Regions from separate parts of the Pseudomonas sp. DW-iso3 genome, predicted to be linked through region 1. Evidence: predicted binding sites of a transcription regulator. Region 1 holds the regulator's gene; each other region holds the start of a gene.

Region 1 (4,268 bases):
TGCCCAGGAGCAGCTCAAGACGCTGGGCCGTATTCTCAATGTATCGGTGACTCACGTCGACCCGGGCCAGTCCCTGGCTAACGCCCTCGACCCGCTGCTGCGCAAACGCGTGGTATTGATCGATACCGCCGGCTTGCAAGCCAGCGACCCGGCATTGCGCATGCAGCTTGAAAGCCTGGCCGGACGTGGCATCAAATCGAAAAACTACTTGGTGCTTGCAACCACCAGCCAGAAACAGGTTCTTACCGCTGCGTATCACAGCTACAAACGCTGCGGCCTGGCCGGTTGCATCCTCACCAAGCTCGACGAAACCGCGAGCCTGGGCGAGGTGTTGAGCCTGGCCATCAGTCATGAATTGCCGGTCGCTTACCTGACCGACGGGCCGCGGATCCCGGATGATCTGCATCTGCCGCGCCGTCATCAGTTGGTCAGCCGTGCAGTCAGCGTGCAAATGCAAGAAGAGCCTAGCGAGGAAGCGATGGCTGATATGTTCGCCGACCTTTATCACAACCCGGCAAAACGGGTCGGTTGAGGGCAGGATGAACACCGTGAAATGTATCTACATCGATGGTCTGCAAGCGATTCACGCGGCCAAGCCATGTAGCCTGCGTCTAAGCAAGACAAGGTAAAGAAATAAAATGGGCAGCATGCATCCCGTACAGGTGATCGCGGTGACCGGCGGCAAAGGTGGCGTCGGGAAAACTAACGTGTCAGTGAATTTGTCCCTGGCCCTGGCAGAGCTTGGCCGTCGCGTCATGCTGTTGGATGCTGACCTGGGCCTGGCGAACGTCGACGTTCTGCTGGGGCTGACGCCCAAACATACCCTTGCCGATGTGATCGAGGGCCGCTGCGAGCTGCGCGATGTGCTGCTGCAGGGCCCCGGTGGCATCCGCATCGTGCCGGCTGCCTCGGGCACCCAGAGCATGGTGCACCTGAGCCCGGCGCAGCATGCCGGCCTCATCCAGGCGTTCAGTGATATCGGCGATAACCTCGACGTGCTGGTGATTGACACCGCCGCCGGGATCGGCGAGTCCGTGGTCAGCTTCGTGCGCGCCGCGCAGGAAGTGTTGCTGGTGGTCTGCGACGAACCCACCTCGATCACCGACGCCTACGCCCTGATCAAACTGCTTAACCGTGACTACGGCATGAACCGCTTCCGCGTCTTGGCCAACATGGCCCAGAGCCCGCAGGAAGGGCGCAACCTGTTCGCCAAGTTGACCAAGGTCACGGATCGTTTCCTCGATGTCGCCTTACAATACGTCGGCGCAGTGCCCTACGACGAGTGTGTGCGCAAGGCTGTGCAAAAGCAGCGTGCAGTCTACGAAGCGTTCCCTCGTTCCAAGTGCGCATTGGCGTTCAAGGCTATTGCCCAGAAGGTCGATACCTGGCCGTTGCCCGCCAACCCACGGGGGCATCTGGAGTTTTTCGTCGAGCGATTGGTGCATCAGACGAGCGCAGGACCCGTGCTATGACAGCGACTGGCTACAACGCTTACAAGAGGTCTGCCCGTGACAGTCAGGGCGAGTTGATCGAGCGCTACGCGCCCTTGGTCAAGCGCATTGCCTACCACCTGCTGGCACGCCTGCCGGCCAGCGTCCAGGTCGAAGACCTGATCCAGGCGGGCATGATCGGCCTGCTCGAAGTGTCGACCAAATACGACGCGAGCAAGGGCGCGAGTTTCGAGACGTATGCGGGGATCCGTATCCGTGGCGCGATGCTTGATGAGGTGCGTAAAGGTGACTGGGCGCCGCGTTCGGTGCATCGCAATACGCGCATGGTCAGTGACGCAATTCGCGCAATTGAAGCAAAAACCGGTCGCGACGCTAAAGATCACGAAGTTGCGGCCGAACTCCAATTGAGTCTCGACGATTACTACGGGATTTTGAACGATACCTTGGGCAGCCGCCTGTTCAGTTTCGACGACCTGTTGCAGGACGGCGAACACGAAGGGCTGCACGAGGACGGCGCGAGCGCTCATATGGAGCCATCGCGTGACCTGGAAGATGAGCGTTTCCAGGGGGCGTTGGCGGACGCGATTGCCAATTTGCCGGAGCGTGAGCGACTGGTCTTGGCGTTGTACTACGACGAAGAGCTGAACCTCAAGGAAATCGGTGAGGTCCTGGGGGTCAGCGAGTCGCGGGTCAGCCAGTTGCACAGCCAGTGCGCAGCCCGCTTGCGGGGGCGTTTGGGAGAGTGGCGAGCGCGCTGACAGGCAGTGTGGGGACACTGCAGACGAGACCGCGAGGGCAACCAGCCTTCGCGGTTTCGACCCGTGGTGCCCCGGCAGTCCTTTTTGTGTAATGCCTGTTGATTGAAATGGCGCGTCCAGGTGCTGGGCGCGTTTAAGACTGCTTGGAGGTCGAATTGGACAAGAACATGAAAATCCTCATCGTTGATGACTTCTCAACGATGCGGCGGATCATAAAAAACCTGTTGCGTGACCTTGGGTTCACTAACACGGTCGAGGCGGATGACGGCATTACGGCGATTCCGATCCTCAACAGCGGGAGCATCGACTTTCTGGTAACGGACTGGAACATGCCGGGCATGACCGGTATCGACTTGCTGCGCCACGTACGTGCTGACGAAAAGCTGCGCGGCCTGCCTGTGCTGATGGTGACCGCCGAAGCCAAGCGTGAGCAGATCATCGAAGCCGCCCAAGCTGGGGTAAACGGTTACGTGGTCAAGCCATTCACTGCATTGGCCTTGAAAGAGAAGATTGAAAAAATCTTCGACCGCATCGGTCATTGATGCTGCCACGGGGGAGCTATGGAGCATAAAGAATCATCGCAGGCCGACTTCGAGTCGACCCTGAAAAAGCATGCTCACCAGTTGGTCGAAAGCCTTGAAAAAGGTCAGTTCGGCGACGCGGTGCAGTTGATCCATGAGCTCAACCAGACCCGTGATCGCGGCCTGTACCAGGAAGTGGGCAAGCTCACACGCGAGCTGCACAGTGCGATCGTCAATTTCCAGATTGACCCACACATGCCCCAGGCTGAGGAAATCTCGCAGATCACTGATGCCACCGAACGCCTGTCCTATGTGGTCAGGCTGACTGAGGCAGCGGCCAACCGCACCATGGACCTGGTGGAAAACGCCACGCCTCTGGTCAACGGTATGGCCAACGAAGCCCAGGCCCTGAGCAACGACTGGGGCCGTTTCATGCGCCGCGAAGTCGGCGCTGAAGAGTTTCGTGAGTTGGCGCGTCGGGTCGAAGGGTTCTTGTCACGCAGCGAGCAGGAAAACCGCACGGTTTCCAGCAACCTCAACGACATTCTGCTCGCCCAGGATTACCAGGACCTCACCGGTCAGGTGATCAAGCGTGTGACCCAGTTGGTCACCGAAGTGGAAAGCAACTTGCTCAAATTGGTGCTTATGGCAGGCCAGGTTGACCGTTTTGCCGGCATTGAACATGACCGCGAAGCGATCCTCTCGGAAAAAGATCCAAAAAAACATCTCGCCAAGGGTGAAGGTCCGCAGATTCATGCCGATAAACGTGAAGACGTTGTATCGGGTCAAGATGATGTTGATGACCTGTTATCCAGTTTAGGCTTCTAAGGAGCACCCACATGAGCTTCGGCGCCGATGAAGAAATCCTTCAGGATTTCCTTGTAGAGGCCGGCGAAATTTTAGAGCAGTTGTCCGAGCAACTGGTCGAGCTGGAAAGCCGACCAGATGATGCGAACCTGCTCAATGCAATTTTTCGCGGTTTTCACACTGTAAAAGGGGGCGCCGGCTTCCTCCAGCTCCATGAGCTGGTGGAATGCTGCCACATTGCCGAGAACGTGTTCGACATCCTGCGCAAGGGTGAGCGTCACGTTGATTCGGAATTGATGGACGTGATTCTCGAAGCACTGGATGCAGTCAACGGCATGTTCAGCGAAGTCCGCGAACGTGCCCCGATCACCGCGGCCACTCCGGAACTGTTGGCTGCGCTGGCACGTTATGCGGAGCCCGCCGACCTGTCGGCTGCGCCGGTAGCAGAAGCAGCACCCGAGCCAGTGGCTGAGGCCGAGCCGGATGTGACCGACAGCGAATTCGAGCAGTTGCTTAACTCCCTCAGTGCCGTGAAGGCCGAGGCAGAAGCACCGGCTGCGGCTGTTGCCGCGCCAACCAGCGAAGACATCACTGACGCTGAGTTCGAATCCCTGCTTGACCAGTTGCATGGCAAAGGCCAGTTCGCGGCCGACGCCGTGACACCTGCCGCTGTGTCGGAAGCGCCGGCAGCACCGACCGCCAATGCCAACACCGATATCACCGACGACGAA
Region 2 (4,268 bases), 350 kb from region 1:
GTCCATTTCCGGCATCTCGATGTCGGAGATCATCATCAAGAATTCTTCTTCCGGCTTCTTGCCGTCGTCCACCAGCTTGCGCAGGTAATCCAACGCTTGGCGACCGTCGTTGAGGGCCACTACCTCCACGCCGACGGTCTGCAGGCAACGGGTCACCTGTTTACGCGCCACCGAGGAGTCGTCCACCGTCAGCACCCGCAGGGAAACGGCCTTGTGCGCGGTTTCGGCGTCCACCACCCCCACGGAAATCGTTTCCGAGGTCGGCGCCACTTCGGCGAGGATCTTCTCCACGTCGATGATTTCCACCAACTGGTTATCCACCCGTGTCACCGCCGTGAGGTAGTGATCGCGACCGGTGCCCTTGGGCGGCGGATGGATCTCTTCCCAGTTCATGTTGACGATGCGCTCCACCGAGCGCACCAGAAAACCCTGGGTCTTGGTGTTGTACTCGGTAATGATAACGAACGGGCTCTCACGGTCCTGCAATCCTGCCGAACCCGTGGCCAGGGCCAGGTCAAGAATCGGGATCGTCGCACCACGGATGTTGGCAACGCCACACACCACCGGGCTGGACTTGGGCATGATCGTCAACTTGGGGCATTGCAGCACTTCCCGCACCTTGAACACGTTGATGCCATACAGCTGCTTGCCATCCAGGCGAAAAAGCAACAACTCCAGGCGATTCTGCCCTACCAGCTGTGTGCGCTGGTTTACTGAATCCATTACTCCTGCCATGCCTTGACTCCCACGCTGAACCTTTGGCCATACCTATAAGGGCAGTGACGCGCACCAACGCTAAACGGCACGGCCTTTGCTATTTATTGGTCATGGATATTAAAACGACAGTTTCCCGACGCCCCATCCTGACACGGTTTCGCAGATTGCTCTGCGCACCGCTGGTGTTGCTTGCCCTAGGCCTGGGCACTACGGCCCGTGCGGACAACGTCACCTTGCCTGATCTACTTATCGGCGTCACCCAAGGCTTTCTTGAGTTCACTGTAGAAGATTATCTGGCGACCACCCAGACACCGGGGCGTTATGAAATCCAGGTCAACCAACTGGACCCGCGCTTGCGCATGCCAAAGTGCGACAAGGAATTGACAGCCACCCTGGAAAGCCCCGCTCAGCCGATTGGCCGGGTGACGGTCAAGGTGCGCTGCGACGGCGCCTCGCCCTGGACGGTGTTCGTGCCGGCCCAGGTGAAGCTGTTCCGTGATGTAGTGGTGGTGGCTCGCCCACTCAAGCGCACCGGGATCATCGATTTTGAGGACGTTGTACTACGCGAACGCGACATCAGCATGATCAGCCAGGGCTACCTGACGTCCCTCGACCAGGCCATCGGGCAAAAATTGACCCGACCAGTGGTCACTGACCAAGTCATCACTCTGGTGCATCTTGAGCAAGCCGAGGTGATTCGCAAGGGCGACCAAGTGGTGATTTCCGCCAGCAGCGGTGCGCTTCAAGTGAAGATGCCGGGGGAAGCGCTGTCCAACGGCGGCATGAGCGAACAGATTCGCGTCAAGAACCTCAACTCCAACCGCGTGATCAAAGCGCGGGTGACAGCCCCTGGGCAAGTCGAGGTCGCGTTATAGATTACTGGTACAGGACGCTGGGTTTTCCTACACTGTGCATGAGAAGTGCCGTGCGGAGATTTATTGTCATTCGCGCCTAAAGTTTGTCCGGGTATGGCCGAAAACATGGCAAGCGTCCAAATACCCAGAGGTTTTTTGATCATGGTCATCGATTTCAGTCGTTTAAATAACACCCCGACCACGTCGGCCCCTACGCGAGCTACTGGCACCAAGGACAGCGTAGAAGCCAAGGCCCAGCCACTGCCTGCCAAGGCGGAACAGGCCAGCGCCAGCCAGAGCGGGGAATCCGTACACCTGAGCAATGAGGCTCAACAGTTGCAGAAGGTCACTGACTCGCTGCGCGATCAACCGGTGGTCAATAAAGCCCGTGTGGCCGAATTGAAACAGGCAATCGCCGATGGCAGCTATCAAGTCGACAGCAACCGTGTAGCCAGCAAGCTGCTTAATTTCGAAGCCGAGCGCTAGGCAAAGGCCTGCGCCGGGCTTTTGGACGCTTAAACCCCAAGGCCAGCCATGCATCACGACGAAAATCTGCTTCAACTGATCATTGATGATCTAGCGCCGACACAACAGCTGCTCGAGCTGCTCAGGGAGGAATCCCTGGCCCTCTACGGCCGAGACATGCCCCTGTTGGAAGAAATCCTGGCGCGCAAGCAATCGCTGATTGTCCTGCTGGAACAGCACGGCAAGAAACGCAGCCAGATCCTGACCAGCCTGGGCCTGCCGGCAGACCATGACGGCCTGGCACAGTTGGCCAGCCACTCCACGGTTGGCGATCAATTGCTGGCCCAGAGCAAAGAACTCAATCAATTGCTCACCCAGTGCCAGGAAGCCAACCTGCTCAACGGTCAGTCGATCCAGCTTCAGCAAGCCACGACCGCCAACCAGTTGCGCATACTTCACGGCGGCGAGCCCCCGGCGCTTTACAACGCTCAAGGCTCCACCTCGCGCCTGGTCAAGCCAAGCACCCGCAGCCAAGCCTGACGCCGGATTACAGCGCGACCTATCCAAGGCGCGCCACATACTGGCAAAATGCCCGCTCTTGCGTGTAGTCGTATTTTGTCTGGAGATGGAAGAACCGTGTTCAACGCCCTTAATGCGGAAGATGCTCCGCAGCCACCCAAGGTCCTCACCACCCCTCTGGAAATCGCCAGCACTTTGCGGATGCTGCAAGACAGCCATGACCCGCTGATCATCACCTTCCATGAACGCAGCCAGCGCTTCCAGAGCTACCTGGTGGACGTCAATCGGGACAGCGGCACCCTGGCCCTGGATGAAATGATCCCCCGTGACGGCGAACGCTACCTGGAAAACGGTGAACCCTTCCGCATCGAAGGCTTCCACGAGGGTGTACGCGTTGCCTGGGAAAGCAACGGCAGCCTGAGCATCAGCGAAAAGGACGGCCACCGCATCTACACCGGCAACATGCCCGACGAAGTGGTCTACCATCAGCGCCGCAATGCCTTCCGCGCCGCCTTGAAGCTGGCACAACTGGTCAACATCGAGCTGGGTGGCGAGAAGCTCAAGGCGCCTATCAGCGGCAAGCTGCTGGATATTTCCGCCACTGGCTGCAAATTGCGCTTTGAAGGGGATATCTCCGAGCGACTGCAACTGGGCCAGGTCTATGACCGTTTTATCGCCGCCCTGCCCTTTGGCAGCATGACCACCGCTGTCGAACTGCGTTACCTGCATTTCGAAGAGAAGATCAACACGACCTTCGCCGGCGTGCGCTTCCACAACATGAGCGGCTTGGTGCAGCGCCAGGTCGAGCGGTTCGTGTACCAACTGCAACGCGAAGCACGTCGCTTCGACAAAGACGACGATTTTTAACACTTAACGATCGCGGCAAAAAAAACGGGCAGATCCTGATGGGATCTGCCCGTTTTGCATTCAGGGGCGCGCCCTGCTCAAGTCGTGAGGATGCTCGTCTGGCCCCACAGGCTCAGGCGGCCCGACAAAGGCTGGCTCCTCCACTTCTGGGGCCGGCTCGGCTTCCGGCTCAGGTTCCGGGACCGCAGTTTGCATTTGCTCCTGCACCACCGCCTCATCCACCCGCGGATCAAGTGCCGCTACCAACGGCGAGCTGGACATGCTGTCGGGCATCGCCACGTGGTGCAACGGTGCATCGTCCACCTGATGCAGGTTGGTCACCGCTTTGGGCCGAATACGCCACACCAGGATCAACGCACACAGGCTGAAAAACGCATACAGCATCTGGCTGCCGAACAGCTTCATCACCACACCGGCGAGCAACGGCCCGATACTGGCGCCGACGCCGTAGGTCACCAGCAGCATGGCCGTGAGCGATACACGGCGATCACCTTCCACATGGTCGTTGGAGAACGCTACCGCCAGCGGATAAAGACAGAACTGCACCAGGGAGCAGAGGAAGCCTGCGACAAACAGCACTTCCAGCGGCACCTGGGTCAATATCGCCAGCGGCAACGCCGCCACTGCCAGGCACAGGGCAAAGCAGCGGATCAGCAGCGCGCGATCATAGCGGTCCGACAGCCAGCCCAATGGCCACTGCACCACCAGCCCGGCAAAAATGCAGCTACCCATGAACAGGCCCACTTGCTCGGTGGTCAAGCCCTGTTGAGAAGCGTACAGCGGCGCCAGACCGTAGAACGAGCCGACGATCAACCCCGCCCCAAGCACAGTACTCAGCGACTGCGG
Region 3 (4,268 bases), on a different contig from region 1:
GTGCAACTGCTGCCGGAGTGGTCCTTGCCTGGCGGCTGGCTGCAAGCGGTTTACCCGCATCGGCGCGGTGTGCTGCCGGCGATCCGGGCCTGGATCGACTACCTGGAAGAAGGCTTCAAAGGCTGTGGAGACCGCTTGCTATGAAAATGACCGAAGAACAAGTCGCCAGCTTCTGCCTGAGTCTGCCCGGCGCGCGGGAAGACTATAAATGGGGCGGTGTGCGCGTATTTTCGATTGCCGGCAACAAGATGTTTGCCCTGCAGAACCTGCGCGGTGAATCGCTGGCGTTCAAGGTCGATAAGGAACTGTTCCTCGGCCACGTGGACCGCCCAGGCATCCACCCGGCGCCCTACCTGGCGCGCGCGCAGTGGATCATCATGAACACGCCCTACCCGCTGGACGCTGATGAACTGCGTGGCTTGCTCCAGCGCTCCCACCAGTTGGTGGTCAGCAAGTTACCCAAGCGCACGCAGATCGGGCTGTTGCTGGGTGATTGACGTGCTGTTGCACCCCAGGTATCTACATCAATTTTCGGTGTTGCGCCGGGCCTGTGGCGAGAGAGCTTGCTCCCGTGACGGCCTGAAAGTCGCCCGAGACCTATCCGATGTAAATCGATCAATAGGTGGGAGCTGGCTTGCCTGCGATTGCGGATTCCAAGCCGACCATGCGCTTGAGTTGGAATGAGTACATATCCATTCCTGCGGTAACGGCTACTTAGGGTTCCGCCCTTACGGCGGCTCACTTTCGGAAAGCCCCAAAAGCAAGCAAAAGGTCTTCGCCCCACCACTCGGCACCTCGCCTAGGCTCGGTGAGCCCTCACTCCGGCTTGAATCCGTGGGCCGACGCAATGGGCCATCCTTGGCCCAGTGCGGATATCCGGGCCTAAAGCACTGAAACCAGTGTCCCCCCCAGAAACATCTGGTCCAGCCAGAACACTTGATGCAGCAGCACGATCACCCAGAACAGCACCTGGTAAGACACCTTGCGCGTCTTGTGGCGGAACACTTGCTGGGCAATCAACGCCCCCGGCCAGCCGCCCGCCAGTTCCACGGCGTGCAGGATGTTTTCCGGGGTGCGCCAACTGTCGGTACGGGCCTTACGCTTGTCACTCCAGTAGAGGAAGAACGCGATCACGCTGACAACGCCATAGGCCGCCAGCGGGATCACGGTCTCGCCGCGCTGCCATACCAAGATTGAACCCAGTAACGGCGCTGCGCACAGCAGCAGGAAGATCGCCGCCTTCAGGCGTGGATGCTGGATCATCATGCCTTCGCGGCCGCCCAGTCGATCCAGCCGAACTGCCAGGTCGCCAGGATCAGTAGGCCGAATGCAATGCGGTACCAGGCAAACACGGCATAGCTGTGGCTGGCGATGAACTTGAGCAGGCCCTTCACCGCAATCATCGCGAAGATGAACGAGGTCACAAAGCCGATGGCAAACACCGGCAAGTCCGCAGGCTGGAACAGGTCGCGGTACTTGTAGCCCGAATACACAGCGGCACCCACCATGGTCGGCATCGCCAGGAAGAACGAAAACTCGGTAGCGGTCTTGCGCGACAGGCCAAACAGCAAGCCGCCAATGATGGTCGAGCCGGAGCGGGAAGTCCCTGGGATCATCGCCAGGCACTGGGCCAGACCGACCTTGAGTGCGTCTTTCCAGGTGATGTCATCCACGGTTTCGGCATGCACTTCATGCTCGCGGCGCTCGGCCCACAGCATGATGATGCCGCCCACCACCAGCGCCGTCGCCACGGTGATCGGGTTGAACAGGTAGTGGTGAATCAGGTCGGCGAAAATCACCCCCAGCACCACTGCCGGCAGGAAGGCGATCAGCAGGTTGACGGTAAACCGCTGGGCCTTGCGCTGGGTCGGCAGGCCACTGACCACTTCGAAAATCTTGCCACGGAACTCCCACACCACTGCCAGGATCGCGCCCAGTTGGATGATGATGTTGAACGCATTGAAACGGTCGCCGGTAAAGTCGAGCACGTCGGCGACGATGATCTGGTGGCCGGTGCTGGAAATCGGCAGGAACTCGGTAAGCCCCTCCACAACGCCAAGAATCAATGCCTGTATGGCGGTCCAAAAATCCATGCTTCCCCCAAAGGTCTTGCTCTATGGCAAGCCTTGTTGATCTTTTTAATGGTTCACTGACGACAAGATACGGTGTTGAGTTTCAACCCCGAGCTGCAAAAATCTTGTGAAATATCAGACAGTACTCAGGTTTTCCGAATGCAGGCCGAAAGCCTATCAGACAAGGCGGAAAAGTCGATGCAGCCCCACAATTATAAAAAGCACGGAGTGACAGGACCATGAACAGTTTGCGCAATATGTCGATCAGCCGACGCCTGTGGCTGATCCTGATAGTCGCCGTGCTGATGCTGTTGGCCCTGGGTATGCTGATGCTCAAGCAGATCCACGACGACCTGTACCAGGCCAAGCGCCAGCAGACTCAACACGTGGTCCAGACCGCCAGCGGGATCCTGACGTTTTATCACGGTCTCGAAACCACCGGCGTGATGACCCGTGAAGCCGCCCAGAAGCAAGCGTTGAGCGCGGTGCGTGGCTTGCGCTACGACCATGATGACTATTTCTGGATCAATGACCTCACTCCCGTGATGATCATGCACCCCGCCAACCCCAAGCTCGACGGCCAGAACCTCTCGGCCATCCGCGACCCCGATGGGTTTGCCGTGTTCAACGAGTTCGTGATCCTGGCCAAGGCCAAGGGCGCCGGCATCGTCAACTATCGCTGGCCGAAACCGGGCGCCGAAGCGCCGGTGGCCAAGACCTCGTATATCCAACTGTTCGAACCGTGGGGCTGGATCATCGGCTCCGGCGTGTACGTAGACGATGTGCAGGCCGAGTTCAGCAGCCAAGTCTGGAAAGCCTCGTTCATCGGCCTGGCTATCGCGCTGGTGATGGCGCTGCTGGTCTCACTGATCGCCCGCAGTATTGTGCGGCCGTTGCAAGCTGCAGTGAACGCCATGGGCAACATCGCCAGCGGCGAAAGCGACCTGACCCGCAGCCTCGACACCCATGGGCAGGACGAAGTCACCCAACTGTCCCGGCACTTCAACAGTTTCACCGCCAAGCTGCGCCAGGTAGTCGGCCAGTTGCAGGTGTGCGCCAACGCCTTGGGCCAATCCTCGCAGGAGCTGGGCAGCAACGCGACCCAGGCCCATGACCGTAGCCAGCAACAGTCCCAGCAGATGGAACTGGTGGCCACCGCCATCAACGAAGTCACCTACGGCGTGCAGGATGTGGCCAAGAATGCCGAACACGCCGCCAGCGAAATGCGCGACGCACAGGCCCAGGCCCAACAAGGGCAGGTGAATATCGACAGCAGCCTGCAGCAGATCGATCAGCTCTCCGGCACCATCAGTCAGGCGGTGGAAGTGATTCGCACCCTATCGGCAGAAAGCACCCAGATCGGCAGCGTGCTCGAAGTAATCCGCTCGATTGCCGACCAGACCAACCTGCTGGCCCTTAACGCGGCCATTGAAGCAGCACGCGCTGGCGAGCAAGGGCGTGGCTTCGCCGTGGTGGCCGATGAAGTGCGACTGCTGGCCCAGCGCACGCAAAAATCCACCGCCGAGATCCAGGGCATGATCGAGCGCTTGCAAGGCCACTCGGAAGCGGCGGTCAAGGTGATCAGCGACAGCCACAGCGCCTCACAGCTGACCATCGAACAAGCCGGCCAGGCCGGCGCCAGCCTGACCGCCATCGGCGAGTCACTGCGCAACCTCAACGGCCTCAACGCCTCGATTGCCAGCGCCACCCTGCAACAAGCGCATGTGGTGGAGGACATCAACCAGAACGTCACCGAGGCGGCCGGTTTGTCCCACAGCACGGCATTGGCGGCGGAGCAGTCGAGTGTGGCGAGTGCGCATTTGCGTGGTCTGAGCGAACAGCTCGACGGCCTGCTGCGTCAATTCAAGGTCTGATCCGGGGGGGGGAGCGGGCTAGCCCCGCTCCCCCCATCAGTTAATTCCTACGCCAATCTTCTTTCGTTACAATCACCGCCCTCTCCCATTCTCCCAAGGAACCACCATGTCCGGGCTTGAACTGTTCGCCGCCGCCCTCGGGGTGATCGCTGTGTGGCTGACCGTCAAGCAAAATCCCTGGTGCTGGCCCATCGGCCTGGTGATGGTGTTGCTGTACACCTGGGTGTTCTTCGACGTGAAACTCTATTCCGACATGCTGCTGCAAGTGGTTTACGCCGCGTTGCAAGTCTACGGCTGGTGGCAGTGGACCCGTGCCGGCGAG

The links. The regulator FliA, encoded in region 1, starts transcription of late flagellar genes. The targets are predictions, from matches to a motif close to CTAAAGTTTNNNNNNNNNNNGCCGNTAA.
Region 2: a site for FliA is predicted at 1,669-1,696, ahead of flgM (flagellar biosynthesis anti-sigma factor FlgM). Genes of this name have one in related genera too.
Region 3: a site for FliA is predicted at 2,218-2,245, ahead of AC4PS7_RS27375 (methyl-accepting chemotaxis protein). Genes of this name have one in related genera too.

The regions. Positions count from the first base shown of each region.
Region 1 covers NZ_JBZXDZ010000003.1:439,146-443,413, forward strand. The annotation lists gene flhF (flagellar biosynthesis GTPase FlhF) at 1-532, shown strand, start outside; gene fleN (flagellar synthesis regulator FleN) at 639-1,472, shown strand; gene fliA (RNA polymerase sigma factor FliA) at 1,469-2,209, shown strand; gene AC4PS7_RS11160 (chemotaxis response regulator CheY) at 2,377-2,751, shown strand; gene AC4PS7_RS11165 (protein phosphatase CheZ) at 2,770-3,558, shown strand; gene AC4PS7_RS11170 (chemotaxis protein CheA) at 3,570-4,268, shown strand, end outside.
Region 2 covers NZ_JBZXDZ010000003.1:87,645-91,912, reverse strand. The annotation lists gene AC4PS7_RS09525 (chemotaxis protein CheV) at 1-735, opposite strand, end outside; gene flgA (flagellar basal body P-ring formation chaperone FlgA) at 828-1,592, shown strand; gene flgM (flagellar biosynthesis anti-sigma factor FlgM) at 1,734-2,057, shown strand; gene AC4PS7_RS09510 (flagella synthesis protein FlgN) at 2,106-2,576, shown strand; gene AC4PS7_RS09505 (flagellar brake protein) at 2,673-3,422, shown strand; gene AC4PS7_RS09500 (MFS transporter) at 3,483-4,268, opposite strand, start outside.
Region 3 covers NZ_JBZXDZ010000011.1:30,120-34,387, reverse strand. The annotation lists gene AC4PS7_RS27395 (LysR substrate-binding domain-containing protein) at 1-144, shown strand, start outside; gene AC4PS7_RS27390 (MmcQ/YjbR family DNA-binding protein) at 141-497, shown strand; gene AC4PS7_RS27385 (DUF1294 domain-containing protein) at 883-1,266, opposite strand; gene AC4PS7_RS27380 (undecaprenyl-diphosphate phosphatase) at 1,263-2,093, opposite strand; gene AC4PS7_RS27375 (methyl-accepting chemotaxis protein) at 2,312-3,946, shown strand; gene pnuC (nicotinamide riboside transporter PnuC) at 4,053-4,268, shown strand, end outside.